2 linked regions of the Gluconacetobacter diazotrophicus PA1 5 genome follow. The main gene of each other region encodes a partner of the protein of the gene in region 2 in a complex. Links are inferred from orthologs where the notes say so. Each region holds a gene or a part of one and is shown on either strand. Other genes may lie near its edges.

Region 1 (10,817 bases), 2.7 Mb from region 2 along the record:
TTGGTTGGGATGTTCACGCCGGCAATACGCGCCACGCCACTTACTCCTCGTCCACCCGCATCGCACGGGCCCTAAAGATCGTCGCCGGGGCTTTTCCACACCACCGGCCATGCCGGAGCGTCGTGAACGTGCCGGCACCGCCGGTCAACCCCATCATCAATCGGATTCGTTTTCTCGGCACTCCGTATCCCATGACACGGGAGCCGATACCTTGAGGGCGCGCAATATACCCGCGCGCCCTTTGGAGTCAATGAATAACGATCACTTCTTCGTGATCGCATCCATGATTTCGAACACCTTCGCCGTCACCGTGTCGATATCCGCCATGCCATCGATCCGGCGCAGCAGCCCCTCGGCCTCGTAGTAAGGCAGGATCGGGGCCGTCTGCTTGCGATAGGCCACCAGGCGGGCCGCGACGGTCTCACGCCGGTCGTCCTCGCGGCGCACGAAGCTGTGGCCGCCGCAGACGTCGCAGGTGCCCTCCACCTTGGGCTTCTTGAACAGGTCGTTATATCCCGCTCCGCAGGTCGCGCAGGTGAAACGCCCGGCGATCCGGTCCGCCAGCGCCTCCTCGTCGACTTCCAGAAACAGGACAACGTCGATTCGGGCTCCGCGACGCTTCAGCATCGAATCGAGCGCTACCGCCTGCCCCTGGGTCCGCGGGAATCCGTCCAGAATGAATCCCTTGGCGCAATCGGGCTGCGCGATCCGGGATTCGAGCATGGCGACGATGACGTCATCGGGCACCAGTTGCCCGGCATCCATCAGCGCCCTGGCCTGCTTGCCGATCGCGCTTTCCGCCGCGACCTCGGCCCGCAGCATGTCGCCGGTCGAGATCTGCGCAATTCCATACCGGGCTTCCAGCCGCTTGGACTGGGTGCCCTTGCCGGCCCCGGGGGGGCCAAGAAAGATGACGTTCACCGCGCCCTGCCTTTCCCACGGGCCTTGCGCATCAGGCCCTGATACTGGTGCGCCACCAGGTGCGACTGGATCTGCGTCACCGTGTCGATGGTGACCGACACGATGATGATCAGGCTGGTGCCGCCGAAATAGAACGGGACATTATAGTGGCTGATCAGGATCTGCGGCAGCAGGCACACCGCGACCAGATAGGCGGCGCCGATGCTGGTCAGCCGCGTCAGGATCCGGTCGAAATAGGCCGCCGTGTTCGCTCCGGGACGGATGCCGGGGATGAAGCCCCCCTGCTTGCGCAGGTTGTCCGCGGTTTCCTGCGGATTGAAGGTCACCGCGGCGTAGAAATACGAGAAGAAGATGATCATTCCCGCATAGAACAGCATGTACAGCGGCTGCCCCTGCCCCAGTTCCTGCCCCAGGAACGACAGCCAGCCCGGCATGGACGCATTGTTCATGAAGCCGGCGATCGTCACCGGGATCAGCAGCACCGACGACGCGAAGATCGGCGGAATCACCCCGGCCGTATTCACCTTCAGCGGCATGTGCGTCGAGTCGCCGCCATAGATGCGCTGGCCGACCTGCCGCTTGGGATACTGGATCACCACGCGGCGCTGCGCCTGTTCCATGAAGACGATGAAGGCGATCGTGATCGCGGCCAGGACCAGGAAGACCAGCACGAAGAACGGCGACAGCGCGCCCGTGTAGCCAAGCTGAAACAGGCTGGCCAGGGCATGGGGCAGGTTGGCGACGATACCGGCGAAGATGATCAGCGAAATGCCGTTCCCGACCCCGCGCGAGGTGATCTGCTCACCCAGCCACATCAGGAACATCGTGCCGCCCAGCAGCGTCACCACGCACGAGACGATGAAGAACATGCCCGGCGCCACCACCGCGGCCCCGGCGGCGCTGTGCATGTTCTCGAGCCCCACGGCAATGCCGTAGGCCTGGAACAGCGCGATCAGGACCGTCAGGTAGCGGGTATATTCATTCAGCTTGCGCCGTCCCGCCTCGCCTTCCTTCTTCAGGTTTTCCAGCGAGGGAAGCGCCGCCGACATCAGCTGCACGATGATCGAGGCGCTGATATAGGGCATGATGTTCAGCGCGAACACGGTCATACGCCCCAGCGCACCGCCGGTGAACATGTCGAACATGCCCAGGATGCCGCCCTGGTGGCGGGCCAGAAGCTGGCCCATGACCGTGGCATCGACACCGGGAACGGGAATGTAGGTTCCCAGACGGTAGACGATCAGCGCCCCGAGGGTGAACCAGATTCGCTTCTTCAGTTCCGTTGCGTTGGCAAAGGAACTGAAATTCATATTGGCAGCCAGCTGCTCGGCCGCGGAGGCCATGCGCCCGTCCTTTCACAACAACAGCGCCACCGCACGAAACGGGACGCTGTCATGACACATCAGCAAAGAGTGTAGGGTGTCGCCTCGGTCCGGCGCAAGAGACAAGGCCGGAGAGGACACCCAAGGGGCGGCAATATCCCGATCGGAAGGGGGGCGCCGGACCGGCGCCCCACCCCGAATCGTGTTCCGCCGCAGCCCTCAGGCCGGAGCCTGGGCCTCGTCGCGCGCCGCCTTGGTCCGGACGCTGCCGCCGGCCTTCTCGACCGCGGCAACGGCGGTCGCGGACGCGCCGGAGACCTCGATGGTCACCGCGCGGGCCAGCTCGCCCTTCGCCAGCAGGCGGACGCCCGCGAACTTGCCCGACCCGACCAGGCCGGCCGTGCGCAGCACGTCCTCGGTCACCACGGTGCCGGCATCGATCTTGCCGTCCGCGATGGCCTTGTCCAGCGCGCCCAGGTTCACCGGAGCATATTCCTTGCGGAAGATGTTCTTGAAGCCGCGCTTCGGCAGACGGCGATACAGCGGAAGCTGACCACCCTCGAAGCCGTTGAGGGACACGCCCTCACGCGCCTTCTGGCCCTTCACGCCCTTGCCCGACGTCTTGCCCTTGCCGGACCCGATGCCGCGACCCAGACGCTTCTTGCGATAGCGGGAGCCCGCGTTATCGCGCAGTTCGTTCAGGTTCATTTCAACCCTCCACCTTCACGAGGTGGGACACCTTGGTGATCATGCCGCGAACCGAAGGAGTATCCTCCAGTTCCCGGGTGCGGCCGATCTTGTTCAGGCCCAGCCCGACCAGCGTCGCCTGCTGACCCGGCTTGCGACCGTTGCCCGAGGCCACCTGGGTGACCCGGATCGTCTTGGCCTCAGACATCGGCGGCGGCCTCCCCGGTTCCGGCCACGTCGCGGCGGCCCAGAATGTCCGACACCTTCTTGCCACGGCGGTTGGCCACCGTGCGCGGGCTGGCGCAACGCTCCAGCGCGGCGAAGGTCGCCTTGACCATGTTATGCGGGTTGCGGGTCCCCAGGGACTTCGCGACCACGTCATTGATGCCCAGGCTCTCGAACACCGCGCGCATCGGGCCGCCCGCGATGATGCCCGTGCCGGCATCGGCCGAACGCAGCACCACCTTGCCGGCGCCGAAATGACCGGCGACGTCGTGATGGAGGGTACGGCCCTCCTTCATCGGGACGCGGATCATCGCGCGCTTGGCGCGGTCGGTCGCCTTGCGGATTGCCTCGGGCACCTCGCGGGCCTTGCCGGCGCCATAGCCGACGCGACCCTTCTGGTCCCCCACCACGACCAGCGCGGCGAAAGCAAAGCGACGGCCGCCCTTCACGACCTTCGCAACACGGTTGATCGTGACCAGCTTGTCGACGAGATCGTCGCCTTCGCGCTCACGATCGCGGCCACCCCGGCCGCCTTCTCTCGGTTCACGTGCCATTGCGTGCCCCTTTCCTTAGAAGGCGAGACCGCCCTCGCGGGCAGCCTCCGCCAGGGCCTTGATACGCCCATGATACATATACGAACCGCGGTCGAAGACGACCAGCGACACACCCGCCGCCACCGCGCGCTCGGCAACCAGCTTGCCGACCGCGACAGCCGCGTCGGAATCCGCGCCGGTCTTCAACTGCTCGCGCAGCGCCTTGTCCAGGCTCGAAGCGGCGGCAAGCGTACGCCCGGCGACATCGTCGATCACCTGGGCATAGATGTTCTTGCCTGACCGGAACACGGACAGGCGCGGACGCCCGCCGCCCTTGCGGCGAAGCTGGAAGCGCAGACGCTGACGCCGACGCTCCCGCAGATCCTGCTGCGTGCTCATTACTTCTTCTTGCCTTCCTTGCGACGGATGGTCTCCGTGTCGTAACGGACGCCCTTGCCCTTGTAGGGCTCGGGCTTGCGGAAGCTGCGGATGTCCAGAGCGACCTGACCGACCCGCTGCTTGTCCACGCCCTCGACCACGATGGCGGTCGGGCGCGGCGTCGTGATCTTGATGCCCGCGGGGATCGCATAGACGATGTCATGCGAATAACCGAGGTTCATGACAAGGTTGCTGCCCTGGACCGCGGCACGATAGCCGGTGCCGGTCACTTCGAGGGTCTTGGAGAAGCCCTCGGACACACCCTTGACCATGCTGGCCACCAGGGCCCGCGTCGTGCCCCACATCATCCGCGCCGGGGCGGCGGTGCCGACCGGACGGACCGAGACCTTGTTGTCGGCGATCTCGGCTTCGATGTGCTGCGACAGCGGCAGCTTCAGCTCGCCCAGCTTGCCCTTGGCCACGAAGATGCCATCGACGATGGACACCTGGACGCCCGACGGAACCTCGACGGGATATTTGCCTACACGCGACATGTATCCCTCCTCAGAACACGCGGCAGAGGACCTCGCCGCCAACATTGGCAGCGCGGGCTTCCGCATCGGACAGGACGCCACGGGGCGTGGACAGGATCGACACGCCGAGACCGGCATAGACCCGCGGCAGTTCCTTGATCTTCGAGTAGACCCGGCGCCCGGGCTTCGACACCCGGTGGATCTCCTTGATGACCGGCTCGCCATCCAGATATTTCAGCTCGATACGAAGCTGGGCCACGCCCTTGCGCAGGTCTTCCTGCGCATAGCCGCGGATATAGCCTTCGCGGCGCAGGGCCTCGAGCACATTCGCGCGCAGCTTCGACGCCGGCGCGACACAGGCCGCATGACGCGCACGCTGCGCGTTGCGGATCCGGGTGAGCATATCACCCAACGGATCAGAAAGTGACATCGTTTCCCGCCCTTACCAGCTCGACTTGACCATGCCCGGGATCTGACCGCTGGAGGCCAGGTCGCGCAGAGCCACGCGGCAAAGTTCGAACTTCCTGTAGTTGGCGCGGGCGCGCCCGGTCAGCTTGCACCGCAGGCGCACGCGAACGCGCGATCCATTGCGGGGAAGCTCTGCGAGTTTCATGGATGCCTCGAACCGATCCTCGACCGGAAGCGTCCGGTCCATGATGATGTTCTTGAGCGCAATCCGCTTAGCCTTGTCCCGGCCTGCCATGCGCGCACGCTTGGCATTCCGGTTAACGGCGGAGATCTTGGCCATGCCTTGTTCTACCCTCCGGAACCTGTCGGGCCATCCCGACGGTTTTCCAAACAACGTGTCTAATAGGTCTTCTGACCTCTGGGCGGAAGCCCCAATCGCCGCAATCAGGCGGCGAAGGGCAGATCAAACGCCTTCAGAAGAGCCTTCGCTTCCGCATCCGTCTTCGCGCTGGTGACGAAGATGATGTCCATCCCACGGATATCGTCGACCTTGTCGTACTCGATTTCCGGGAAGATGATCTGCTCCTTCAGGCCCATGGCGAAGTTGCCACGGCCGTCGAAGCCCTTGTTGCCGGGCAGGCCGCGGAAATCGCGGACGCGCGGCAGCGCGATGGTCACCAGACGGTCCAGGAATTCGTACATCCGGGCGCGACGCAGCGTCACCTTGCAGCCGATCGGCAGGCCGGCACGGATCTTGAAGCCGGCGATCGCCTTCTTCGCAACCGTCTTGACCGGCTTCTGGCCCGAGATCAGCGTCATTTCGCCAAGGGCGGCATCCAGCTTCTTCTGGTCGCCCGCGGCTTCACCCACGCCCATGTTGATGACGATCTTCTCGAGATGCGGAACCTGCATCACGTTCTTGTAACCGAACTCCTCGCGCAGCTTCGCGCGCAGTTCGTCCTGAAAACGCTTCTGCAGACGCGGCACCGAGCGGGTCTCTTGCACTTCAGACATCCCCGCCTCCTCAGCCTTCGACGACTTCGCCGGTCGCCTTGGCGACGCGGACCTTGCGGCCATCTTCCAGGATACGGAAACCGACGCGCGTCGGCTTGCCGCTCTTGGGATCGACCAGCTTCAGGTTCGACAGATGGATCGGCATCTCCTTTTCGATGATGCCGCCCTGCTCACCCATGCGGTTCGGACGCGTATGGCGCTTGGCCACCGCGACGCCACGGACAACCGCCTTGTTGTCATCGGGCCGAACCGACAGCACTTCACCACGGCTGCCCTTCGACGAACCCGTGATCACGACGACCTGGTCGCCCTTCTTGATACGCGCAGCCATCACAGCACCTCCGGTGCCAGCGAAATGATCTTCATGAACTTGCGCGCGCGCAGTTCACGGACGACCGGGCCAAAGATACGGGTGCCGATCGGTTCCTGCTGCTTGTTGATCAGGACGGCGGCGTTCCGGTCGAAGCGGATGGCGCTGCCATCGGCGCGGCGCACCGGGTAGGAGGTACGCACGATCACCGCCTGGTGAACGTCGCCCTTCTTGACCTTGCCGCGGGGGATCGCTTCCTTGACGGACACGACGATCACGTCGCCGACCGAGGCGGTCTTCCGCTTGGAACCGCCCAGCACCTTGATGCACTGCACCTGACGCGCACCCGAATTATCGGCGACGTCCAGGTTGGTCTCGGGATGGATCATAGCCTATGCCCTTCTTACGCCTGCGCGCCGGACGCGACGTCGGCGGCGCCCAGCGGGGCACCATTCCGTACGACCACGGTCCAGGTCTTGCGCTTGGAGATCGGCTTGCATTCTTCAATGCGCACCATGTCCCCAATCTTGCACTCGTTCAGTTCATCATGCGCCGCATACTTCTTGGAGCGCCGGATGAACTTCTTATACAGCGGATGGATGACCCGACGATCGACAAGGACGGTGACCGTCTTGTCCATCTTGTCGCTGGTCACCCGTCCGGTCAGGACGCGCCTCGGCATCGCCCGTCTCCCTTCAGGACTTCGCGGCCGGCGCACCCGCGCCGACGGCATTCTTCTTCAGCGCCTGGGACGCTATCGTCTTCACGCGGGCGATCTCGCGACGCACCGTGCGAACACGCGCCTGTCCCTCATTCTGGCCGGTCGCGCGCTGGAACCGCAGGTTGAACTGCTCGCGCTTCAGGTCGATGAGAAGCGCCTCCAGTTCTTCAGCGGTCTTGGCACGCAGATCGGCCGGCTTTGTTGCCTTTGCCATCTCACGCCTCTCCGATGCGGGTCACGAACTTGGTCTTGATCGGCAGCTTCGCAGCACCAAGGGCCAGCGCCTGACGCGCCAGCTCCGGCGGAACACCTTCGATCTCGAACAGGATACGACCCGGCTTGACACGGGCTACCCAGTATTCCGGCGACCCCTTGCCGGAGCCCATACGCACTTCGGCGGGCTTTGTCGAGACCGGAAGATCGGGAAAGATCCGAATCCAGACGCGACCGGCACGTTTCATCGCGCGGGTAATGGCCCGGCGAGAGGCCTCGATCTGCCGGGCGGTCACCCGCTCCGGCTCCAGGGCCTTCAGGCCGAACGCACCGAAATTCAGTGTCGTTCCGCCTTTCGCCAGCCCATGAATGCGGCCCTTGTGGGCCTTGCGGTACTTTGTCCGCTTGGGAGAAAGCATTGTTCTAAATCCTCACGCGCCGCCTGGCGCCCTTCTCGGTCCTAAGTCCCGCCAGCTTAGCGCTGCGGGGCCTGCTCGGCGGCGCGACGATCCTGCGCCAGCGGGTCGTGGGCAAGGATCTCGCCCTTGAAGATCCAGACCTTCACACCGCAGGTGCCATAGGTGGTCTTCGCCGTGGCCACGCCGTAATCGATGTCCGCACGCAGCGTGTGCAGCGGCACCCGACCCTCGCGATACCATTCGACGCGCGCGATCTCGGCGCCGCCCAGACGGCCGCCGCAATTGATCCGGATGCCCTGGGCGCCCAGACGCATCGCGGACTGCACGGCGCGCTTCATCGCACGGCGGAAGGCCACGCGGCGCTCCAGCTGCTGGGCGATGTTTTCGGCAACCAGGGTCGCGTCGATCTCGGGCTTGCGGATCTCGACGATGTTCAGCGCAACGTCGGTCTTCGCCATGCGGGTCAGATCCTTGCGCAGGACGTCGATGTCCTGGCCCTTCTTGCCGATCACGACACCCGGGCGGGCGGCGTAGATCGTCACGCGGGGCTTCTTCGCCGGACGTTCGATCACCACGCGGGACACGCCGGCACCCGACAGCTTGCGGCGCAGGTGCGCGCGCAGCTTCAGGTCGTCGTGCAGCAGGCGCGAATAGTCGGCGCCGGCATACCAGCGGCTGTCCCAGGTGCGGTTGATGCCGAGCCGCAGCCCGATCGGATTGACTTTATGTCCCATGATCAGGCCGCCTTCTGCTCGGTTGTCTCAGCCTCTGCCGCACGCTCGGCCACGACGATCTTCAGATGGCTGAAGAACTTCTCGATGCGCGACGAACGGCCACGGCCACGCGCGTGGAAGCGGCGCATGACGATCGACTTGCCGACCTCGGCCCGGACGACGACCAGCTGGTCGACGTCGAGCTGATGGTTGTTCTCGGCGTTGGCGATCGCGCTCTCCAGCGTCTTCCTGACGTCCTGGGCAATCCGGCGCTTCGAGAACGTCAGGATCGCCACCGCCTGCGACGCGGGCTTGTTGCGGATCAGGCCGGCGACCAGGTTCAGTTTGCGCGGGCTAACGCGGATGTTCCGCGTCAGGGCCTGCGCCTCGGTCTCCGCAAGCGTGCGGGGATGCTTAGGCTTGCTCATATCAGCCCCGCTTCGCCTTCTTGTCCGAGGAATGACCGGTGAAGGTCCGCGTCGGCGAGAACTCGCCGAACTTATGACCCACCATGTTTTCCGACACCTGAACGGGCAGGAACTTGTGCCCGTTATAGACGCCGAACGTCAGACCGACGAACTGCGGCAGGATTGTCGAACGACGCGACCAGATCTTGATCACCTCGCTACGGCCCGACGCGCGCGACGCATCGGCTTTGTTCAGTAGATACCCGTCCACGAACGGGCCCTTCCAGACGGAACGTGCCATCTTCTTTGCCCCTTACTTGCCGGTCTTCCGGCGACGGATAATCAGACTGTCCGTACGCTTGTTGACCCTGGTCTTGTAACCCTTCGTCGGCTTGCCCCACGGCGTGACCGGATGACGGCCGCCCGAGGTGCGGCCTTCACCACCACCATGCGGATGGTCGACCGGGTTCATCACGACGCCGCGGTTGTGCGGGCGACGACCCAGCCAGCGGCTGCGACCCGCCTTGCCCATGTGCTGGTTCATGTTGTCCGGGTTGGACACCGCGCCGATGGTCGCCATGCATTCGCCACGGACGACGCGCAGTTCGCCGGACTGCAGCTTGATCTGCGCATAGCCGGAATCCTTGCCGACCAGCTGGGCATAGGTCCCGGCGGACCGGGCCATCTTGCCGCCAGCACCCTGCTTCAGCTCGATGTTGTGCACGATCGTGCCGACCGGAATGGCCGACAGCGGCATCGCATTGCCCGGCTTGATGTCGACGCGCGCACCGGCCACGACCTGGTCGCCGGCCTTCAGGCGCTGCGGCGCCAGGATGTAGGCCAGCTCGCCGTCCTCGTACTTCACCAGCGCGATGAAGGCGGTGCGGTTCGGGTCATATTCCAGACGCTCGACCGTGCCGACCACATCGAACTTCCGCCGCTTGAAATCGACGTAGCGATAGGACTGCTTGTGACCGCCACCGATGAAGCGCGACGTGGTGCGCCCATGGTTGTTGCGGCCGCCCGACTTGTTCTTGCCTTCGGTCAGCCCCTTGACGGGCTTACCCTTCCAGAGCTCCTTGCGGTCGATCAGGACCGTTCCGCGCAGGCTGGGGGTGACCGGATTAAAGTGCTTCAGTGCCATTGTCTTGCTACCCCGCGTCAGACCAGCTTCGCGGTCAGGTCGATGGACTGACCCTCGGCAAGCTGTACAAACGCCTTTTTCACATCCGAACGCTGGCCGGGGCGACCCTTGAAGCGCTTCGTCTTGCCCTTCTGGACAAGCGTGTTCACGCCCAGGACCTTCACGCCGAACAGCGTTTCCACCGCGACCTTGATCTCCGGCTTGGTCGCGTCGATCGCGACCTTGAACGCCACCTGATTCTTCTCGGAAAGCGCGGTCGCCTTCTCGGTGATCAGGGGGGCGCGGACGATGTCATACATCGCCTCGCGCGACATGCGCTCCGCCTTCTTGCGGATTGCGAGCACGTTGGTCATGCCAGGCGCTCCTTCAGGCCTTCGACGCCGGCGCGGGTGATCGCCAGCACGTCGTGGTTCAGGATGTCATAGACGTTCGCGCCGATCGTCGGCAGCGCATCGATCTTCGGCAGGTTGCGCGCGGCGCGGCCGAAATTCTCCTCGACCGTGGCATCCACGATCAGGGCGGACTTCCAGCCCAGCGCCTTCACCTTCGCCGCCAGCTCGGACGTGCGGCCCGAAGCGGTCGCGGCGTCCAGCACCACCAGCTTGCCTTCCGCCGCCTTCTGCGACAGCGCGGAAATCAGGCCCAGGCGACGCACCTTCTTGGGCAGGTCATAGCCATGGTCGCGCACGACCGGGCCATGCACGGCGCCACCGGTGCGGTACTGCGGCGCACGCAGCGAACCCTGGCGGGCGCTGCCGGTGCCCTTCTGGCGGTACGGCTTCTTGGTCGTGCCGGAGACTTCGCCCATCCCCTTGACCTTGTGCGTGCCCGCGCGGCGCTTGGCCAGCTGCCAGTGCACGACACGCGCC
Region 2 (16,989 bases):
CGCGGGGTCAGGGTCAGCCATTGGCCCCCCGACAGGTAATGGCTGTTGGCGCCGTCCTGGTCCATGATCGCCAGCCGCGTCGTCTGGTGCTCGCGCGGACCGGACCGCGCGATATAGGCAATGCGGGTGTTGAAATAGCCCTTTTCGCCCAGCAGCCGTTCATAGATCACATCGGCGATGATGTGCGCGATCTTGCGCGCGTCGCCGGCGCCCGCCGTATAGGCCGTGCCCTGGATCTGCTGGCCGGTCAGCACGTCCCACAGGCGGAATTCGACGCGCAGGCCGCCACCGCCGGTCGTCGCCGAACCGCTGACCAGCGCGCGGGCGCCCAGCGACTTGTATGTTCCGAAATCCGGCACCCCCACGGGCAGCGACCCGCTGATCGGGGAGAACAGGCCGCAATTCCCCAGGTCGCCCGAGATCACGCTGCTGACCAGCGCGCCCGCGTCGCCGCCCAGCGCCGGAATGACGATGGGAATCGGCGCCGTGCGGGCCTGGTCCACCGTGATTTCGGCGGCACCCGGGCCCGCCGCGGGCGCGCCCTGCGCAAGGGCCGACAGCGGCGCGGCCAGGATGCCGGCCGCGATGCCGCCGCCCGTTCCCAGCAGCATGCGGCGGCCGAGATGGGTCGCCAGCAGCGATGCATCGGTATCGGAAATCCAGGGGGAAGTCGGCGGAAGGTCACAGGGACGCATGGTCTTCTCCTCGAACGCACCGCCCGTGCATGGGCTGCGGCAGGTTGTGCTGCTTCATGGGCGGAAAACGAATTTGAGCTGCCGCGTTTGCCCCAGCATCGCCTTGGGCAGCGGCAATTGCGCGCAGGTGGGGCTGAGCACCGCCGCGCGGGCCCGTTCCGCCAGCGCGCGATAGGACGAATCGGCGTCCATGCGCGCCTGGGTTTCCGGCGCGAACTGGACGATGCGGGCCATGCCCGTGGCATCCACCGTCACCACCAGATGGGCGACGAAGGTGGCGTAATCCCGCGCCGCCGTATCTTCGGTATAGCAGCGGCGCACGGCATTTCCGATCGCGCGCTGGTCGGCCGCGTTCAGCGCGCTGGTGATGTCACCGTCCGGCGCGCCGCCGCCGTTGGGTGCGCCGCCCTGCAGCGGGTTGGCGCGCGCCTTGGGCGGATGGGTCTGCTTCTGGTCCGCGCGGAACGCATCCAGCGTCGCCAGCAGCGAGTGCGTGTCAGGCACCGCCTTCTTCGTCTCGTTCGGCTGGGTGACGTGCGAGAATTGCTGCATCTTGGGCAGCGCGTTGGGTTCGGGCTGCGGCGTCGGCGGCGAGGCCGCGCGCGAGGGCACCGGCGGCGCCGGCGGGGTCGGCGGCGCCTGGACGGCGTCGGGCGACGGTTCCTCGACCTTCGGCGGCACCTGCGTGTCCGGAAGTTCGACCGGCGGGGTTTCCGGCGGCGGCGGCATGGGCGGCGGCGGAGGGGGCGGCGGCGGCGGTTCCTCGGTCGGCGCCTGGACCGGCGGCGTCGGGGCCGGGGGGGCCTCCTGCGGCACGGGGGCCGGCGCGGGCGCGGGCTTGGGGGCCGGCTTTTCGGCCTTGTGCGGGGTGCCGCCGCTGTCCGAACTGGTGAATTCCATCTCGATCGTCGGCGGGGGCGGCGGTTCGGTGGGCACCGGAATGGGCAGCCCCAGCAGCACTGCCAGCAGCAGCGCCATATGCGCGGCCCCCGACACGACGATCGATCGCCGCATCAGGATACGTTCGGAACGGCGCGGCTGAACCACGACGAGGATGCTCCTAGCCGATGACGATCAAGGGGGGCGCGATCAGGGCGCGCCGCCGCCGGACGGCGGCTGCTGGGCCAGGAGGGCGACGTGGGTGAAGCCGCCCGCCGTGATCCGGCCCATCACTTCCATCACGCGGCCGTAATCGATGTGGGAATCGCCACGGACGAAGATCCGGTGCGCGGGGTCGTTCTGCGCCGCCGCGCGCAACTGGTCCACGAGTTGGTCGGACGAGACCGGGTTGTCACCCAGGTACAGCGCGCCGTCCGAGCGGATGGACACGGTGATCGGCTTGGTGTCGGCATTGACCGGCGCCGCGTCGGTTTTCGGCAGGTCGACATTCACGCCGCTGGTCATCATCGGCGCCGTCACCATGAAGATGATGAGCAGCACCAGCATGACGTCCACCAGGGGGGTGACGTTGATGTCCGACATGGGACGCCGGCGCCCGCGGCGCCCACCCCCTCCACCGAGCGAAACGCCCATGATTCAGCCCCTTTCCTCGGACTGGCGAGAGAGGATGGCGGCGAATTCGGTCCCGAACGCCGCCATGCGGTCCTCGAACAGAGACAGGCTGTTGTTGATGACGTTATAGGCGATCACCGCCGGGATGGCGGTCACAAGGCCGATGGCGGTGGCGAACAGGGCCTCGGAAATGCCGGGGGCGACCACGGCGAGGTTGGTGTTGTGCATCGCGGCGATGGCCCCGAAGGCGTGCATGATGCCCCACACCGTGCCGAACAGGCCGATGAACGGCGCGACCGGGCCGATCGTGGCCAGGAAGATCATCCAGCGGCCCAGGCGCTCCATCTCCCGCGTGATCGTGATGTTCATGGCGCGATCGACGCGTTCCTGCACGCCGCCGCGCGCCAGGTCCACGCCCGAGATCCGCGACGAGCGGCGCCATTCGCCCATGGCGGCGCCGAAGACCGCCGCCAGCGGGTGAACGGGCTTCGCCCCGTCGGTCTCATACAGGTCGTCCAGGCTGCCGCCCGACCAGAACTTGTCCTCGAAGACGCCGGCCTGCCGGTTGACGCGCCGCAGGGTGACGATCTTGTCGAAAATGATGCCCCACACCACCACGCTGCTGAATACCAGCCCGATCATCACCAGCTTGACGACGATCGCCGCATGGAGAAACAAACTCCACAGCGACAGACCCGACGCTGCCGCGCCCAGGTTAGCCGCGTTAACCGCTTGGTCCAAAAACGCCTCCTGCACCTTCTGCCCGTCGCCGCGCGATCGCGATCCCGACCGCCGAGTCGGGGGCAGTCTGACACTGCACTCCAGTGCGTTCCTTATAGGTTTCCGCGGGAAAGCAGAAGCACCCCAGCCGCAGGACACACCCATCGAAACAAGAAATTACCGACCGGCCTTCAATCCACGAGTCCAGTCAGAAGATCACGCCATAAAGGCGGAAATCGGGCGGCCCGGCCATCGGCCGCGCGCACGCAGGCCAGGCGGACATCCAGCGCCGCGCACAGCGTCTGCCCCAGCAGGAAGGTCTGTTCCAGCCGGCAACTGGCCGAGCCCAGTTCGGTCAGGCGCGTGGTCACCGTCACGACGTCGTCCAGTCGCAGCGGAGAGCGGTAGTCGATGCTGGCGTTGCGCACCACGAAGGCGAGGCCGAAATCGTCCAGCAGCGCGGACACCGGCTGGCCCAGGCCGCGAATCGCCTCGGTCCGCGCGCGCTCGGCCAGGCCGAGATACCGGGCGTGGTAGACCACGCCGCCGGCGTCCGTATCTTCGTAATAAATGCGGAAAGGAATGTTGTGCCTCACCCGTCGTCCCCCTGCAGCAGGTCGCCCTGGCCCGTCTGCCGTGGCGGGGGGGCAAGCCCCAGATGCCGCCAGCCCCGCTCGCCCAGCGTGCGTCCCCGGCTGGTACGCAGGACCAGCCCCTCCTGGATCAGGTAGGGTTCGACCACGTCTTCCAGCGTGTCTCGCGCCTCGGCCAGGGCGGCGGCCAGGGTTTCCACCCCCACCGGGCCGCCGTGATGATGTTCGGCGATGCGGCGCAGATAGCGCCGGTCCATCCCGTCCAGCCCCAGCGAATCGACTTCCAGCCGCGACAGGGCGGCGTCGGCCATCGCGCGGTCCACCGGGCCGCCACGGGTGACCGAGGCGAAGTCGCGCACCCGCCGCAGCAGGCGCCCGGCGATGCGCGGCGTGCCGCGCGACCGGCGGGCGATTTCCTCGGCCCCTTCCGGCGTCAGGTCGAATTCCAGCTTCCGCGCCCCGCGCGAGACGATCTGGCGCAGTTCGTCGGGGGTGTAGAACACCAGCCGCAGCGGAATGCCGAACCGGTCGCGCAGCGGGGTGGCCAGCAGCCCGGCCCGCGTGGTCGCGGCCACCAGGGTGAAGGGCGAGAGGTCGATGCGCACCGAGCGCGCCGCCGGCCCCTCGCCGATGATCAGGTCGAGCTGGAAATCCTCCATCGCCGGATACAGCACTTCCTCGATCGCCGGCTGCAGGCGGTGGATTTCGTCGATGAACAGCACGTCACGGGGCTGCAGGTTGGTCAGGATGGCCGCCAGGTCGCCCGCGCGCTGGATCACGGGGCCCGAGGTCGCACGAAAGCCGACCCCCAGTTCCCGCGCCACGATCTGCGCCAGCGTGGTCTTGCCCAGCCCCGGCGGGCCGTGCAGCAGCACGTGGTCCATCGCCTCGCCCCGCTGGCGGGCGGCGGCGATGAAGATGGCCAGGTTCTCGCGGCTGGCCTTCTGGCCCGTGAAATCGTCCAGGGTCTGCGGCCGCAGCCCGGCTTCGGCAGCATCTTCCGCATTGCGGGCGGGATCGACCTCGCGGAGGGGGATTTCGGTCATCGGGCAAGTTCCCGCAGGCTTTCGCGGATCACGACATCCAGGTCCGCCTTGCCGTCCAGGCGCGCCAGGATGCGCCCCACCACCGGCTGGGCCTCGGCCCGGCGGAAGCCCAGGCCCGCCAGCGCCAGCAGGGCATCGGCTTCCACCCCGCCCGAGGCCGGGGGGGCCGCGATCGTCACGCCCGGCCCGGCGGGCATGCGCCCGGCCTTGTCGCGCAGTTCGGTCAGGATGCGCTCGGCCAGCCGCGCGCCGACACCCGACACCCGGGTCAGGCTGGCCTTGTCCGCCGCCGCGATCACCCCGGCCAGGTCGCCCGGCGACAGGGCGGAGAGAATGGCCAGCGCGACCTTCGCCCCCACCCCCTGGACCGTCGTCAGCAGGCGGAACCAGTCGCGCTCCGCGGCTTCCGCAAAGCCGTAGAGCAGGAAGGCATCCTCGCGCACCACGGTCTCGACCAGGACGCGGGTCACATCGGGCGGACGGGGCAGCGCCGAGAGCGTGCGGGTGGAGGCATGGACCAGATAGCCGACGCCGCCGACATCGACCACGCAGCGGTCGGATTCCATCTGCCCCACCAGCCCGGTCAGGTGCGCGATCATGCCATGCGGGTCCCGGCCGACACCCGCAGGGCGCTGGCCCGGTGATGGGCATGGCAGATCGCCACCGCCAGCGCATCGGACGCGTCCGCCCGGCGGATCGTCGCCCCGGGCAGCAGACGGCGCACCATCATTTCCACCTGATCCTTGCTGGCGGCGCCGGTGCCGACCACCGCCCGCTTCACCGCCATGGCACCGTATTCCGAAACCGCGATTCCGGCCAGCGCCGGCACCAGCAGCGCCACCCCGCGCGCATAGCCGAGCTTCAGCGTCGAGGCCCCGTTGCGGTTGACGTACGTCTCCTCCACCGCGGCCTCGCGCGGGCCGTACCGGCGCACGAGGTCCAGCAGGGAATCGTGCAGGCAGCGCAGCCGCTCCGGCACGGGCGCGTCACCGTCCGTGGCGATCACGCCGTCCGCGACATGGCACAGCCGGTTGCCGTCCACATCGACCAGCCCCCAGCCGGTGAAGCGCAGGCCCGGATCGATGCCCAGCAGCCGGACCATCCGTCCATTCGGCCCCGTGGCGGGCGTCAGGCGGACAGCCTCTCGGCCACGTCGTCGGGCAGGTCGAAATTGGCGTAGACCGCCTGGACGTCGTCATGTTCGTCCAGCACGTCGATCAGCTTCAGCACGCCGCGCGCCTTGTCCTCGTCCAGGGTCACGACGGTGCCGGGGCGCCAGTCGAACTTCGCGCTGGACGGTTCGCCGAAGCGGGTTTCCAGCGCGTCGCGCACGGCGAAGAACGATTCCACGGGGCATGTGACCTCGTGCCCCTCGTCCGTGCTTTCGACGTTTTCGGCGCCGGCTTCGATCGCCGCTTCCAGCATCTCGTCCTCGGTGGCGACCGCGGCCGGATAGGTGATGACGCCCAGGCGGGTGAACATGAAGGACACCGAATTGGTCTCGCCCAGCGACCCGCCATGCTTCGAGAACGCGGCGCGGACATCCGAGGCCGTGCGGTTGCGGTTGTCGGTCAGGGCTTCGACGATCACGGCGACGCCGGCCGGGCCGTAGCCCTCGTACCGGACCTCGGCATAATCGTCACCGCCGCCGGCGCCGGTCGCCTTCTTGATCGCGCGCTCGACCGTGTCCTTGGGCATGTTGACTTCGCGGGCCGCGGAAATGGCGGCGCGCAGGCGGGGATTGGATGCCGGGTCGGGCATGCCGGACCGCGCGGCGACGGTGATTTCGCGAATCACCTTGGCGAACTGCCGGGCGCGGCGCGCGTCCTGCGCGCCCTTGCGATGCATGATGTTCTTGAACTGGGAATGACCCGCCATGGCTCGTCTCTACTGAAGTGTATGCAAAATCTTCTTTTTTCGGGAGAAAACGGGCCTCCCGATCAACCCATCCGCCCGTGACAGTGCTTGTATTTCTTGCCCGACCCGCAGGGGCACAGCGCATTGCGCGGCGTTTCGCCCCAGCTTGACGGGTCGTCGGGCATGATCGCCGACGCGCCGATCGGGGTCGCGACGGCGATGTCGGCCGTCGCGGCGCCATAGGACCCGACCGGCTGCGTCATCAGGCCGGGCGCGGGTTCGGAGGCAAGGCCGGGGACATGAGGGTCGGCATGCAGTTCGGCCACGCCGGCAAAGGGATTGTCCAGCACCGGGGGCGCGACCTCGACCCGCGACATGGTCGAGGTCACGCGCAGGCGCAGGGCGTCCAGCATCGCGGTGAAAAGCTGGAAGGCCTCGTGCTTGAATTCGTTCAGCGGGTCCTTCTGGCCGTAGGCGCGCAGGCCGATGCCCTGGCGCATCTGGTCCAGCGCCAGCAGATGTTCCTTCCACACCGAATCGAAGGTGGTCAGCAGCACCTGCTTTTCGATGTAGCGCATGACCGACGGGCCGAAATTGGCCGCCTTGGCGGCCTGGGCCTGCAGGGCGGCCTGTTCCAGGCGTTCGGTCACCGCGTGGCCGTCCACCCCGTCCTCGCGCGCCCAGTCGGCAATGGGAAGGTCCAGCCCCAGGATACCGCGTGCGTCCTCGGCCAGCTCCGCGCTCTGCCATTGCTCGGCGAACGAGCGTTCGGGGATGCGGCGGGCGACCATGTCGTGGATGATGTCCGTCCGCATGTCCTGGACCGTCGCCGCCAGGTCGTCCGCCGCCATGTATTCCCGGCGCTGGGCATAGACCTCCTTGCGCTGGTCGTTCATGACGTCGTCATATTTCAGCGTGTTCTTGCGCATGTCGAAGTTGCGGGCCTCGACCTTCTTCTGCGCGCGCTCCAGGGCCTTGTTGATCCAGGGATGGACGATCGCCTCGCCCTCCTTCAGGCCCAGGCGCTGCAGCATTCCGCCCATGCGCTCGGTCCCGAAGATGCGCATCAGGTCGTCTTCGAGCGAGATGAAGAAGCGCGAACTGCCCGGGTCGCCCTGGCGCCCGGCGCGGCCGCGCAACTGGTTGTCGATGCGGCGGCTTTCATGCCGTTCGGTGCCGATGACGTACAGGCCGCCGGCCTTGGTGACGATGTCATGGTATTCGGCGACCTGGGCGCGGATTTCGGCCTCGCGCCGCGCATGTTCCTCGGGGTCCTCGATTTCCGCCAGTTCCTGGCGGATGCGCATTTCCACATTGCCGCCCAGCTTGATGTCGGTGCCGCGCCCGGCCATGTTGGTGGCGATGGTGATCGCGCCCGGCGCGCCGGCCTGGGCCACGATCGTGGCCTCCATCTCGTGGAAGCGGGCGTTCAGGACATTGTGGCGGATGCCCCGCTTGGTCAGCAGTTCCGACAGATATTCGCTCTTCTCGATCGAGGTCGTGCCGACCAGGACCGGCTGCGGGGTCTTGGCGATGTCCTCGATCAGCGTGCTGACGGCCTCGTATTTCTCGCGCGCCGTCAGGTAGACCTCGTCATCGTCGTCCTTGCGTGCCACCGGCAGGTTGGTCGGGATTTCGACCACGTCCAGCTTGTAGATCTCGGCGAACTCGTCGGCCTCGGTCATCGCGGTGCCGGTCATGCCCGACAGCTTGGGATAGAGGCGGAAATAATTCTGGAAGGTGATCGAGGCCAGCGTCTGGTTTTCCTGCTGGATCTCGACATGCTCCTTGGCTTCCAGCGCCTGGTGCAGGCCGTCGGAATAGCGGCGCCCGTCCATCATGCGGCCGGTGAATTCGTCGATGATGACGACCTTGCCGCCGCGCACGATGTAATCCACGTCCCGCGCGAACAGCGTGTGGGCGCGCAGCGACTGCTGGACGTGGTGGATCACCGCGATGTTGTGGATATCGTACAGCCCGCCCTCGATCAGCACGCCGGCCTCGCGCAGCATGGCCTCGACCTGCTCGGCGCCCGCGTCGGTCAGGATCACCGAGCGGAATTTCTCGTCCTTCTCGAACGCCTCGGGCGTCTTGACCAGTTCGTGGATGACCGTATCGACCGAACGGTACAGGTCGGAACTGTCCTCGGCCGGGCCGGAGATGATCAGCGGCGTCCGGGCCTCGTCGATCAGGATCGAATCGACCTCGTCCACGATGGCGTGGTGGAAGGGCCGCTGCACCATGTCCTCGATCCGGTACTTCATGTTATCGCGCAGATAATCGAAGCCGAATTCGTTGTTGGTGCCGTAGGTGATGTCCGCCTGGTAGGCCGCCCGCCGCTCGTCGTCGGGCATGTTGGGCACGATCACCCCGGTGGTCAGGCCCAGGAAGGCGTAGAGCTTGCCCATTTCCTCGGCATCGCGGCGGGCCAGGTAGTCGTTGACCGTGACCACGTGGACGCCGCGGCCGGACAGGGCGCTGAGATAGACCGCCAGCGTCGCGACCAGGGTCTTGCCCTCGCCGGTGCGCATCTCGGCGATGCGGCCGGCATGCAGGACCATGCCGCCGATCAGCTGCACGTCGAAATGGCGCATGCCCAGGACGCGCCGGGCGGCCTCCCGCGCCACGGCGAACGCTTCGGGCAGCAGGGCGTCCAGCGTCGTGCCGGCGGCGACGCGCTGGCGGAATTCCACCGTTTTCGCCGCGAGTGCCGCGTCGTCCAGCGCCCGGACCTGCGGCTCCAGCGCGTTGATCTCGGGCACGCGGCGCTGAAAGGCCTTGAGCGAGCGATCGTTGGCGGTTCCAAACAGGGCACGGGCAAGACTGGCGAACATGTAGACCTTCCGGGATGGCGCGGCTCCCCCCGCCGGACCCCCGGACGGGCTGGAACTGTAGGAATGGCATTCTCGCGCGGCATCTGAGATAGGACCCGCGCCGTCACCGGTCAACCGAAGCCGGCCCGATGAGGCTGTCTTGCAGGAGCGGACGGGCTCGGCCATGATGCGTCGGACGCTTTATAATCTAGCAGGCTGTCGGGTTGGGGTACCTGGCTCTGGCGATCTGCGGTAAGCTTTCAGGATGAGCAGCTTCATTCCGTTTGATCGATCGCAGCCGTATCTTCTGCCGCCGGATCTGAAGTCATGGCTGCCGTCGGACGATGTGGCGCATTTCATCGTGGCGGCGGTAGAGCGGGTGCCGTTGAGGGCATTTTCCGTTCCTGTGCGGACTGGCGGCAAGGCGCAGTATCATCCGCGCCTGATGCTGGCGCTGCTGATTTACGCCTATGCGAACGGCGTGTTCTCATCGCGTCGGATCGAACGGGCGACATATCGTGATATCGGTATGCGCTTTGTGGCGGCGAACCTGCATCCTGACCATGACACGATCGCGACGTTCCGGCGCGGCAACCGCACGGCGATCGAGGCAGCGTTCATGCATGTACTCCTGCTGGCACGCGAGACGGGACTGGTGCGGCTTGGCACGGTGTCGATCGACGGCACGAAGATCGATGCCAATGCCTCGAAATACCGTTCCATTCGTTATGATCGCGCGAAAGAGCTGCGCGAGAAACTGGCCACCGATATCTCCACCCTGATGGAACGGGCAGAGGCGGCGGATACAACCGATGTGGATCATCAGGCGTTGCCGGAGGAACTGGCCCGGCGGGAGGCTCTGAAGGCAAAGCTGGATGAAGCCTGTGCGCGACTGGAGGCGGAAGCCCGCGAGCAGGCCAAGACCGCCCGACCAGAATATGAGCGCAAGAAGGCAGCTTTTGATGCGAAGCGGGGACGGCGCGGTCGGCCGCCGAAAGAACCGGACGATGAACCGCCACCAGACCGGCAGATCAACCTGACCGATCCGGACAGCAAGCTGATGCGCCGCTCCGACGCGCATGAATACCGGCAAGCCTACAATGCCCAGGCCGTGGTTTGTGCCGAGGGCAGCCAGTTGATCTTGGAAAATGGCGTCGTTGCGACGACGGCGGACGCGCCCAGCTTCGCCGCCACCATCCTGGGTATGGAGGAGAGGATCGGCCTGCCACGAACCGTCCTCGCCGACACGGGTTTCGCCAGCGGCAAAGCCGTCGAAACGTTGCAGGCCAGCGGCGTGGACCCGCTGGTCGCCATCGGACGCCCTGTGAATCGGCGCCCTTATGACTTCCGGCCAGAACCGCCACCCAGGGAGCCGCGCCGGATCACCGAGCCCTGGCGCCTGGAAATGAAGGCCAGGCTGCAACAGAACCCGGCAAAAGCCCTTTACGCCTTACGCAAGCAGACCGTCGAACCGGTCTTCGGTATCATCAAGAGCGCCATGGGCTTCACCCGTTTCCATCTCCGTGGCCTCCCCAACGTCGCAACAGAATGGACGCTCGTCGCCCTCGCATATAATTGCCGTAGGATCACGCGACTGACGGCCGCATAAACGCCGTCGTCGCCATCACTCATCACTACGGCAGCGCCCAATCCGACAGCCTGCTAGGGTATTCAACATATGCGGCCTTCCAGCCCGGCAGCCTCCTTTCTGGCGGCGGCCCTGCTCGTCCCTGCGCTTTCCGTCACTCAAGCCCATGCCGCAGCACCCGCGGCGTCCGCCGCCCCCGCCGCGGCACCGGCCGCGCCGGCCAATCCGAATCCTCTCGTCGCCAGCGTGAATGGCGAGGATATCCACCTGAACGACGTGCGGCAGGCCGCGGCGAACATGCCCGCGCAACTGCGCCAGCTTCCGCCGAACATGATCTTCCCGATGCTGCTGAACCAGTTGATCGACCAGAAGGCGATCCAGGCGGCCGCCACGCATGCGGGCCTGGACAAGCAGCCCGACGTGCAGCAGCAGATGCATGCCGCCGCGATGAACGCGCTGCAGAACGCCTATCTGTCGCAGCAGGTCACGCCGACGCTGACCGATGCCGCCGTGCAGGCCTATTACACGCAGCATTACGCCAACAAGAAGCCCGAGGCCGAAATCCACGCCCGCCACATCCTGGTCGCGACCGAGGCCGAGGCGAAGGACGTGATCAAGCAGCTGAAGGCCGGCGCCGATTTCGGGGCCCTGGCCACCAAGCTGTCGACCGACAAGGCGTCGGCCAAGCAGAATGGCGGCGACCTGGGCTGGTTCAAGAAGGGCGACATGCTGCCCGCGTTCTCGGACGCCGCGTTCGCGATGAAGCCCCACACGTTCAGCCAGACGCCGGTCCACACCCAATATGGCTGGCACGTCATCGAAGTGCTGGACACCCGGACCGCCGACGTGCCCAAACTGGACGCGGTGCGTGACGAGATCCGCCAGAAGCTGATCCAGCAGGGCGTTCGCGATGCGGTCGAAAAGGCCGTGGCCGGTGTGAAGGTCGTCCGCTACGACCCCAGCGGCAAGCCGGTTCCCGCCACGCCGGCCCCGGCCCCCGCAGCCGCGGCCAAATAAGGGCGGGCACCCGGCGCGCCCCCCGACCCCGGCCTGGTCCCCATCCAGGGGGCGGGCCGGTTTCCCGATCATGCGGAAGCAAGAAGGCCGAACCGATGGCAACCCTTCCCGTATCCCCCCTGGCCCGTACGATGCCTGACCTGCCGGCCCTGGCCGGCGTGCGCTTCGGCGCGGCGGCGGCCGGCATCCGCTATACGGGACGGACCGACCTGGTCATGGCCGAATTCGTGCCCGGCACCACGGTCGCCGGCGTGTTCACCCGCAGCAAATGCCCCGGCGCGCCCGTGGACTGGTGCCGCGCGGCCCTGCCGGAGGGACTGGCGCGCGCGCTGGTGGTCAATGCGGGCAATGCCAACGTGTTCACCGGCCGTGCCGGGTTCGAGGCGACGCAGGCCAACGCGGCCGATGCCGCCCGCCTGGTCGGCTGCCCGGCCAGTCATGTCTTCCTGGCCTCGACCGGCGTGATCGGCGAGATCCTGCCCTACAAGAAGATTTCCACCGCCCTGCCCGGCCTGTACGCCACCCTGTCCGAAACCGGCTGGGCGGATGCCGCGCGCGGCATCATGACCACCGACACCTTCCCCAAGGCGGCGGTGCGTGAAACGACGATCGGCGACACGCCGGTCCGTATCCAGGGCATCGCCAAGGGCAGCGGCATGGTGGCGCCCGACATGGCGACCATGCTGTGCTTCATCGCCACCGACGCGGCCCTGCCGCCGTCGGTCCTGCAACCGCTGCTGTCGGCGGGCACGGCGCGCAGCTTCAACCGCACGACGGTCGATTCCGATACCTCGACCTCGGACATGGTGCTGCTGTTCGCGACCGGGCAGGCCGGCAATGCGCCCGTCCAGTCCGAATCCGACCCGGCGCTGTCGGCATTCGCCGAGGCGCTGGACAGCCTGCTGCTGGAACTGGCGCTGCTGGTGGTGCGCGACGGCGAGGGCGCGACCAAACTGATCCGTATCCAGGTCACCGGGGCCGCCAGTGACGAATCGGCGCAGCGCGTGTCGATGGCCGTGGCCAATTCGCCGCTGGTCAAGACCGCGATCGCCGGCCAGGACGCGAACTGGGGCCGCATCGTCATGGCGGTGGGCAAGAGCGGCGAGCCCGCGAATCGCGACACGCTGTCGATCGGGATCGGCGGCGTGTGGATCGCCCGCAACGGCACCGTGGTGGCGGGTTATGACGAGACCCCGGTCGTGGCCCACATGAAGGGGCAGGAGATCGACATCGACATCGACCTGGGCCTGGGGAACGGCACCGGCACGGCCTGGAGCTGCGACCTGACCCACGGTTATATCGACATCAACGGTTCCTATCGCAGCTAAGACGCCATCGCACGGAGACCGACCCATGTCCGACCTGCCGCCTGGCACCAACCCGTTCGGCAGCCTTCGGCCACATTTCGTCTGGGTCTATGCGGGGTTCTGGTTCCGGGTCCTGGCCTGGTGGATCGATGCGTTCATCCTGACCATGCTGGGCTGGGTCACCCGGCTGCTGTTTGCGCCCAGCCTGTCGGTCACGCTGATGAACAGCGGGCCAGGGACGGGCAAATACCAGATTTCCGACATCGTGCAGGCCAGTTACGTGCCGGCCGACTATGCCTACTCCTACACCACGATCCAGCCGGTATGGCATTGGCATGGGCACGGATTCTACGAGATCGCGCAGTTCGTGCTGCCGGCGCTGTATTATATCCTGTTCGAATCCTCGCCGCTGCAGGCCACGCCGGGCAAGCGGGCCTGCCATATGCGCGTGACCGACCTGATGGGCCGACGGATCGGCATCGGGCGTGCGGCGGCCCGGTTCTTCGGCCATTTCCTGTCCTTCATGCTGATGGGGCTGGGATACCTGATGGTGCTGTGGACCCGGCGCAAGCAGGCGCTGCACGACCTGCTGGCCGGCACCTGCGTCATCCGCCGGCAGGAGGAGGCCCTGGTCAGCTTCGCGCCGCCCGCCTGAAGGCCGTTTTCCCCCGCGCGCATGACCCGGGGTGTCCCCGGGACCGTCCCCGGGGTATCGTCACGCTTCGCCGTCCGCCGTGGGCCGTGCGGAGCAGCAGGAGGTATCGAACAGGCATGCCGGTTTTTTCCGTCCGTCGCGATCCGCGGCGGGGCCTATCCTATGTGGCGATTCTGGTCCTGGCGCTGCTGGCCGGGGCAACGCCCGCGATCCGGCCGGCCCAGGCGGCCGACGCCGCGCCGGCCACCCAATCCTCCGCCCAGGCCCCCATGACCGCCGATCAGGCGCAGCAGGTCCTGGGGGTACTGAACGATCCGCACAAGCGCGAGGAGTTCACCCGCACCCTGACGGCCATCGCCAGGGGCCTGCCCCAGGCAGCCCCGGTTCCGGCCCGGGCTTCGGCGCCTGCCGCCGCACCCGCGCCGGCCGCGGGCAATGCGGACGTGGCGCTGGAGCCCAACAGCCTGGGCAGCGACGTCATGTCCGAACTGGCGGGCGTGCGCGACGTGACGCTGCACCAGGCGCGTGAATTCATCGGCCTGTTTTCCGACCTGGTCTTCGTCGGGCACTGGATCCATTCCGAACTGTCCAGCCCGCAATCGCGCCAGACCCTGTTCGACGCGTTCGGACGCGCCGGGCTGATCTTCATCCTGGCGCTGGCGGCCGAGCGGGGCCTGGCCATCGCGCTGCGCCGGCCGCTGAGCGCCGTGACCGCCCGCGCCGTCGAAGCCGAGCGGCAACTGAATCGCAGCGCGGAGCAGGAAACGGCGGAAGCCGCCATGCCGGCCCCGGAGACGGAGGCCGAGCAGGCGGTCCAGGACACCCGCCGGCAGGACGTCCGCAAGCAGGTCGAAACGCTGCGCATCATCCGCCGCATTCCGTATTCGCTGCTGCATCTGCTGACACAAGCTGCTGCCCGTGGCCCTGTTCCTGGGGATCGGCTACGCCGGGGCGGCGTTCGTCGGCGACGGCGAGGTCACGGAACTGGTCACGCTGACCCTGACCAACGCCTATGTCGCGGCGCGGGCAGATGTATCTGGTGGTCGAGATGGATCATGGTGCCGAAATCGCCGACCATCCGGCTGTGCGGGGCATCGGACCGGACGGCGCGGATCGTGACGCGCTGGTGGAACGTGCTGGTGGCCGTGCCGTCCATCGTCGTCTGCCTGTCGTCGCTGGGCGCGCTGTTCCACCTGGCCCCGCGCGGGACCGAGGCCCTGATCCGCGCCATCGTGCTGGCCGAGCACGTGATGATCGCGGTGTTCATCTGGCGCATCCGCAAGCCCGTCGCCATGGCCATGCAGCCGCCGGCCCGCTTCCGGGGCCGCTCGTTCTGGAGCTTCGTCGGCCATCTGGCGCATTTCTGGTGGCTGCCGGCGATGGTGTTCGACCTGGCGCTGTGGCTGGTCTGGGCGATGCATGTGCGCGGTGGATACACGTGGATCTGGCGCACCACGATCCTGACCATCGTCGTCATCCTGCTGTCGCGCGTGCTGTCGCTGCTGGCGTTCGGCCTGCAGAACAGGGTCTTTCATGTCAGCGACGAGTTCGAGGCCCGCTATCCCGGGCTGCAGGCGCGGGCGGATTATTATTATCCCTATGCGCGGCGCGGGCTGTCGATCCTGCTGGTCTTCGCCACCCTGGTCATCCTGCTGCAGGCGTGGGGCATCCCGGCGGTCGCCTTCTTCCTGTACGGCGCGCTGGGCACGCAGATCATGACGGCGCTGGTGTCGATCATCATCGCCTTCACCATCGCGATCGCGGTGTGGGAAATCGCGAATGCCGCGTTGCAGAACCAGATCGCCCGCTACGAGACCACCGAGCAGGCATCCCGCGCCATCCGGCTGCGCACGGTGCTGCCGATCATCCGCACCGTGCTGCTCAGCGTCATCATCATCATCGTCGCGGTCACGACCCTGTCGCAGATCGGCCTGAACGTGGCGCCGCTGCTGACCGGCGCGGGTATCATGGGCGCCGCCATCGCCTTCGGGTCGCAAAGCCTGGTGAAGGATTTCATCACCGGATTCTTCATGCTGGTGGAAAACGCCATGCAGGTCGGCGACTGGGTCACGGCGGGCGGCATTTCGGGCACGGTCGAGCATCTGTCGATCCGCACGCTGCGCCTGCGCACCACGTCGGGCGACGTGCATATCATTCCGTTCTCGTCCGTGACCTCGATCGCCAACACGTCGCGCGACTATAACGTCGTGGTCGTGACCTTCATGCTGGATCTGAGCGAGGACCCCGACCGGGTCGCCGCCATCCTGGCCGACGTGGTGGCCGGCATGCGGGCCGACCCGCAGTTCGCACCCATGATCCTGACGGATTTCGCCTTCCTGGGCGTGGAGAAGGCCGACGGCGACGGGGCGAAGCTGGTGGGATCGTTCCGCACCACGGCGGGCAACAAATGGAAGGTGTCGCGCGAATATTATCGGCGCCTGGGGCTGCGCATGGTCGCGGAAGGGGTGAAATTCCCCAGCCCCACCGCCATTTCCCTGCTGGGCAACACCGGCGGAGCGCCGTTGCGCATCCAGATGGTGACGCCCCCGGCGGCGGCGAACAGCAATACCCAGCCCCCGACCGACGCTCCGCCGCGCGTCCCGGGGGGCGTTCCTCATCCGGACACATCGCAATGACCGACGATCACACACCGGCCGGCCTGACCGGCCTTGAGGAACCCCTGCGGACCGACGGCTTCGCCTTCCTGCGCGCGGCCACGACCCGGGCGATGCTGGAGCCGTACGGCCTGGCGGACTGGGCGGGGTTCGCCGAAAGCTGGAACCGGCTGGGCCTGGACCGCTACATGGCCGACGGCGGCCGCTACCGCCGGCGGCGGCACGCCACCTACGCGATGTCCGGCCAGGGCGTCGAACGCAAGAAGCACCAGCCCCATTACCAGAGCCGCGACTACAACGAACTGAATGGCGGCATCGAACGCTGGTTCCGCCCCATCGAAACCGCCGTGGGCGCCCATCCCGCGCTGATGGCCGTGCTGCGGCTGCTGCACCGGGTGGTCACGGACCTGACGCCCCCGGCCGGCCGGCCCGACGCCTGGCATGTCGAGATCCATCAGTTCCGCATCGAGGCCCGCGCCGACGAACCGGGCGAACCCACGCCCGAGGGGCTGCATCGCGACGGGGTGGACTGGGTCTTCGTGCTGATGGTCCGGCGCGAGAACGTGGCCAG

Evidence for each region.
Region 1: the proteins of secA (region 2) and secY are in contact, whole or in part, in a crystal structure (PDB 3DIN), measured with the Thermotoga maritima proteins. The link is inferred for Gluconacetobacter diazotrophicus PA1 5 from one-to-one orthologs. Residues at the interface, in WP_004082002.1 of Thermotoga maritima: Glu261, Ala262, Arg263, Lys300, Ala301, Arg302, Thr303, Ile304, Ile305, Leu323, Tyr324, Asp325, Pro326, Val329, Ser330, Tyr333, Ile336, Lys340, Phe345, Val349, Glu363, Phe364, Tyr374, Ser375, Gly376, Gly377, Glu393, Ile395, Thr482, Ser483; in WP_004081795.1 of Thermotoga maritima: Glu108, Gly109, Glu110, Glu111, Ala236, Glu237, Arg238, Arg239, Ile240, Thr241, Ile242, Gln243, Tyr244, Ala245, Arg246, Arg247, Val248, Thr249, Gly250, Arg251, Arg252, Val253, Tyr254, Gly256, Ala257, Ser258, Thr259, Tyr260, Leu261, Pro262.

The regions. Positions count from the first base shown.
Region 1 is NC_010125.1:3,488,048-3,498,864, forward strand. What follows is about bases 92-3,087. They hold secY (preprotein translocase subunit SecY), read right to left. Parts: upstream 2,265-3,087; coding sequence 918-2,264; downstream 92-917. Other genes in these bases: GDI_RS16045 (adenylate kinase), read right to left, coding at 262-921; rplO (50S ribosomal protein L15), read right to left, coding at 2,463-2,951; rpmD (50S ribosomal protein L30), read right to left, coding at 2,953-3,087. In the rest of the region: rpsM (30S ribosomal protein S13), read right to left, coding at 1-35; more of rpmD, read right to left, coding at 3,088-3,138; rpsE (30S ribosomal protein S5), read right to left, coding at 3,131-3,709; rplR (50S ribosomal protein L18), read right to left, coding at 3,725-4,087; rplF (50S ribosomal protein L6), read right to left, coding at 4,087-4,620; rpsH (30S ribosomal protein S8), read right to left, coding at 4,631-5,029; rpsN (30S ribosomal protein S14), read right to left, coding at 5,042-5,347; rplE (50S ribosomal protein L5), read right to left, coding at 5,452-6,021; rplX (50S ribosomal protein L24), read right to left, coding at 6,032-6,352; rplN (50S ribosomal protein L14), read right to left, coding at 6,352-6,720; rpsQ (30S ribosomal protein S17), read right to left, coding at 6,735-7,013; rpmC (50S ribosomal protein L29), read right to left, coding at 7,027-7,266; rplP (50S ribosomal protein L16), read right to left, coding at 7,268-7,684; rpsC (30S ribosomal protein S3), read right to left, coding at 7,741-8,418; rplV (50S ribosomal protein L22), read right to left, coding at 8,421-8,825; rpsS (30S ribosomal protein S19), read right to left, coding at 8,827-9,105; and 3 more genes. UniProt on the Escherichia coli protein: The central subunit of the protein translocation channel SecYEG. Consists of two halves formed by TMs 1-5 and 6-10.
Region 2 is NC_010125.1:807,062-824,050, reverse strand. What follows is about bases 6,307-9,574. They hold secA (preprotein translocase subunit SecA), read right to left. Parts: upstream 9,258-9,574; coding sequence 6,507-9,257; downstream 6,307-6,506. Other genes in these bases: GDI_RS03785 (IS1182-like element ISGdi13 family transposase), read left to right, coding at 9,502-9,574; GDI_RS03795 (YebC/PmpR family DNA-binding transcriptional regulator), read right to left, coding at 6,307-6,444. Outside these bases: Tol-Pal system beta propeller repeat protein TolB, read right to left, coding at 1-695; GDI_RS03830 (hypothetical protein), read right to left, coding at 750-1,742; protein TolR, read right to left, coding at 1,785-2,228; protein TolQ, read right to left, coding at 2,232-2,948; GDI_RS03815 (YbgC/FadM family acyl-CoA thioesterase), read right to left, coding at 3,119-3,523; Holliday junction branch migration DNA helicase RuvB, read right to left, coding at 3,520-4,566; Holliday junction branch migration protein RuvA, read right to left, coding at 4,563-5,165; crossover junction endodeoxyribonuclease RuvC, read right to left, coding at 5,162-5,668; more of GDI_RS03795, read right to left, coding at 5,695-6,306; more of GDI_RS03785, read left to right, coding at 9,575-10,845; GDI_RS03780 (peptidylprolyl isomerase), read left to right, coding at 10,915-11,841; bifunctional glutamate N-acetyltransferase/amino-acid acetyltransferase ArgJ, read left to right, coding at 11,937-13,169; GDI_RS03770 (RDD family protein), read left to right, coding at 13,195-13,803; GDI_RS03760 (2OG-Fe dioxygenase family protein), read left to right, coding at 16,436-16,989. UniProt on the Escherichia coli protein: Required for protein export, interacts with the SecYEG preprotein conducting channel.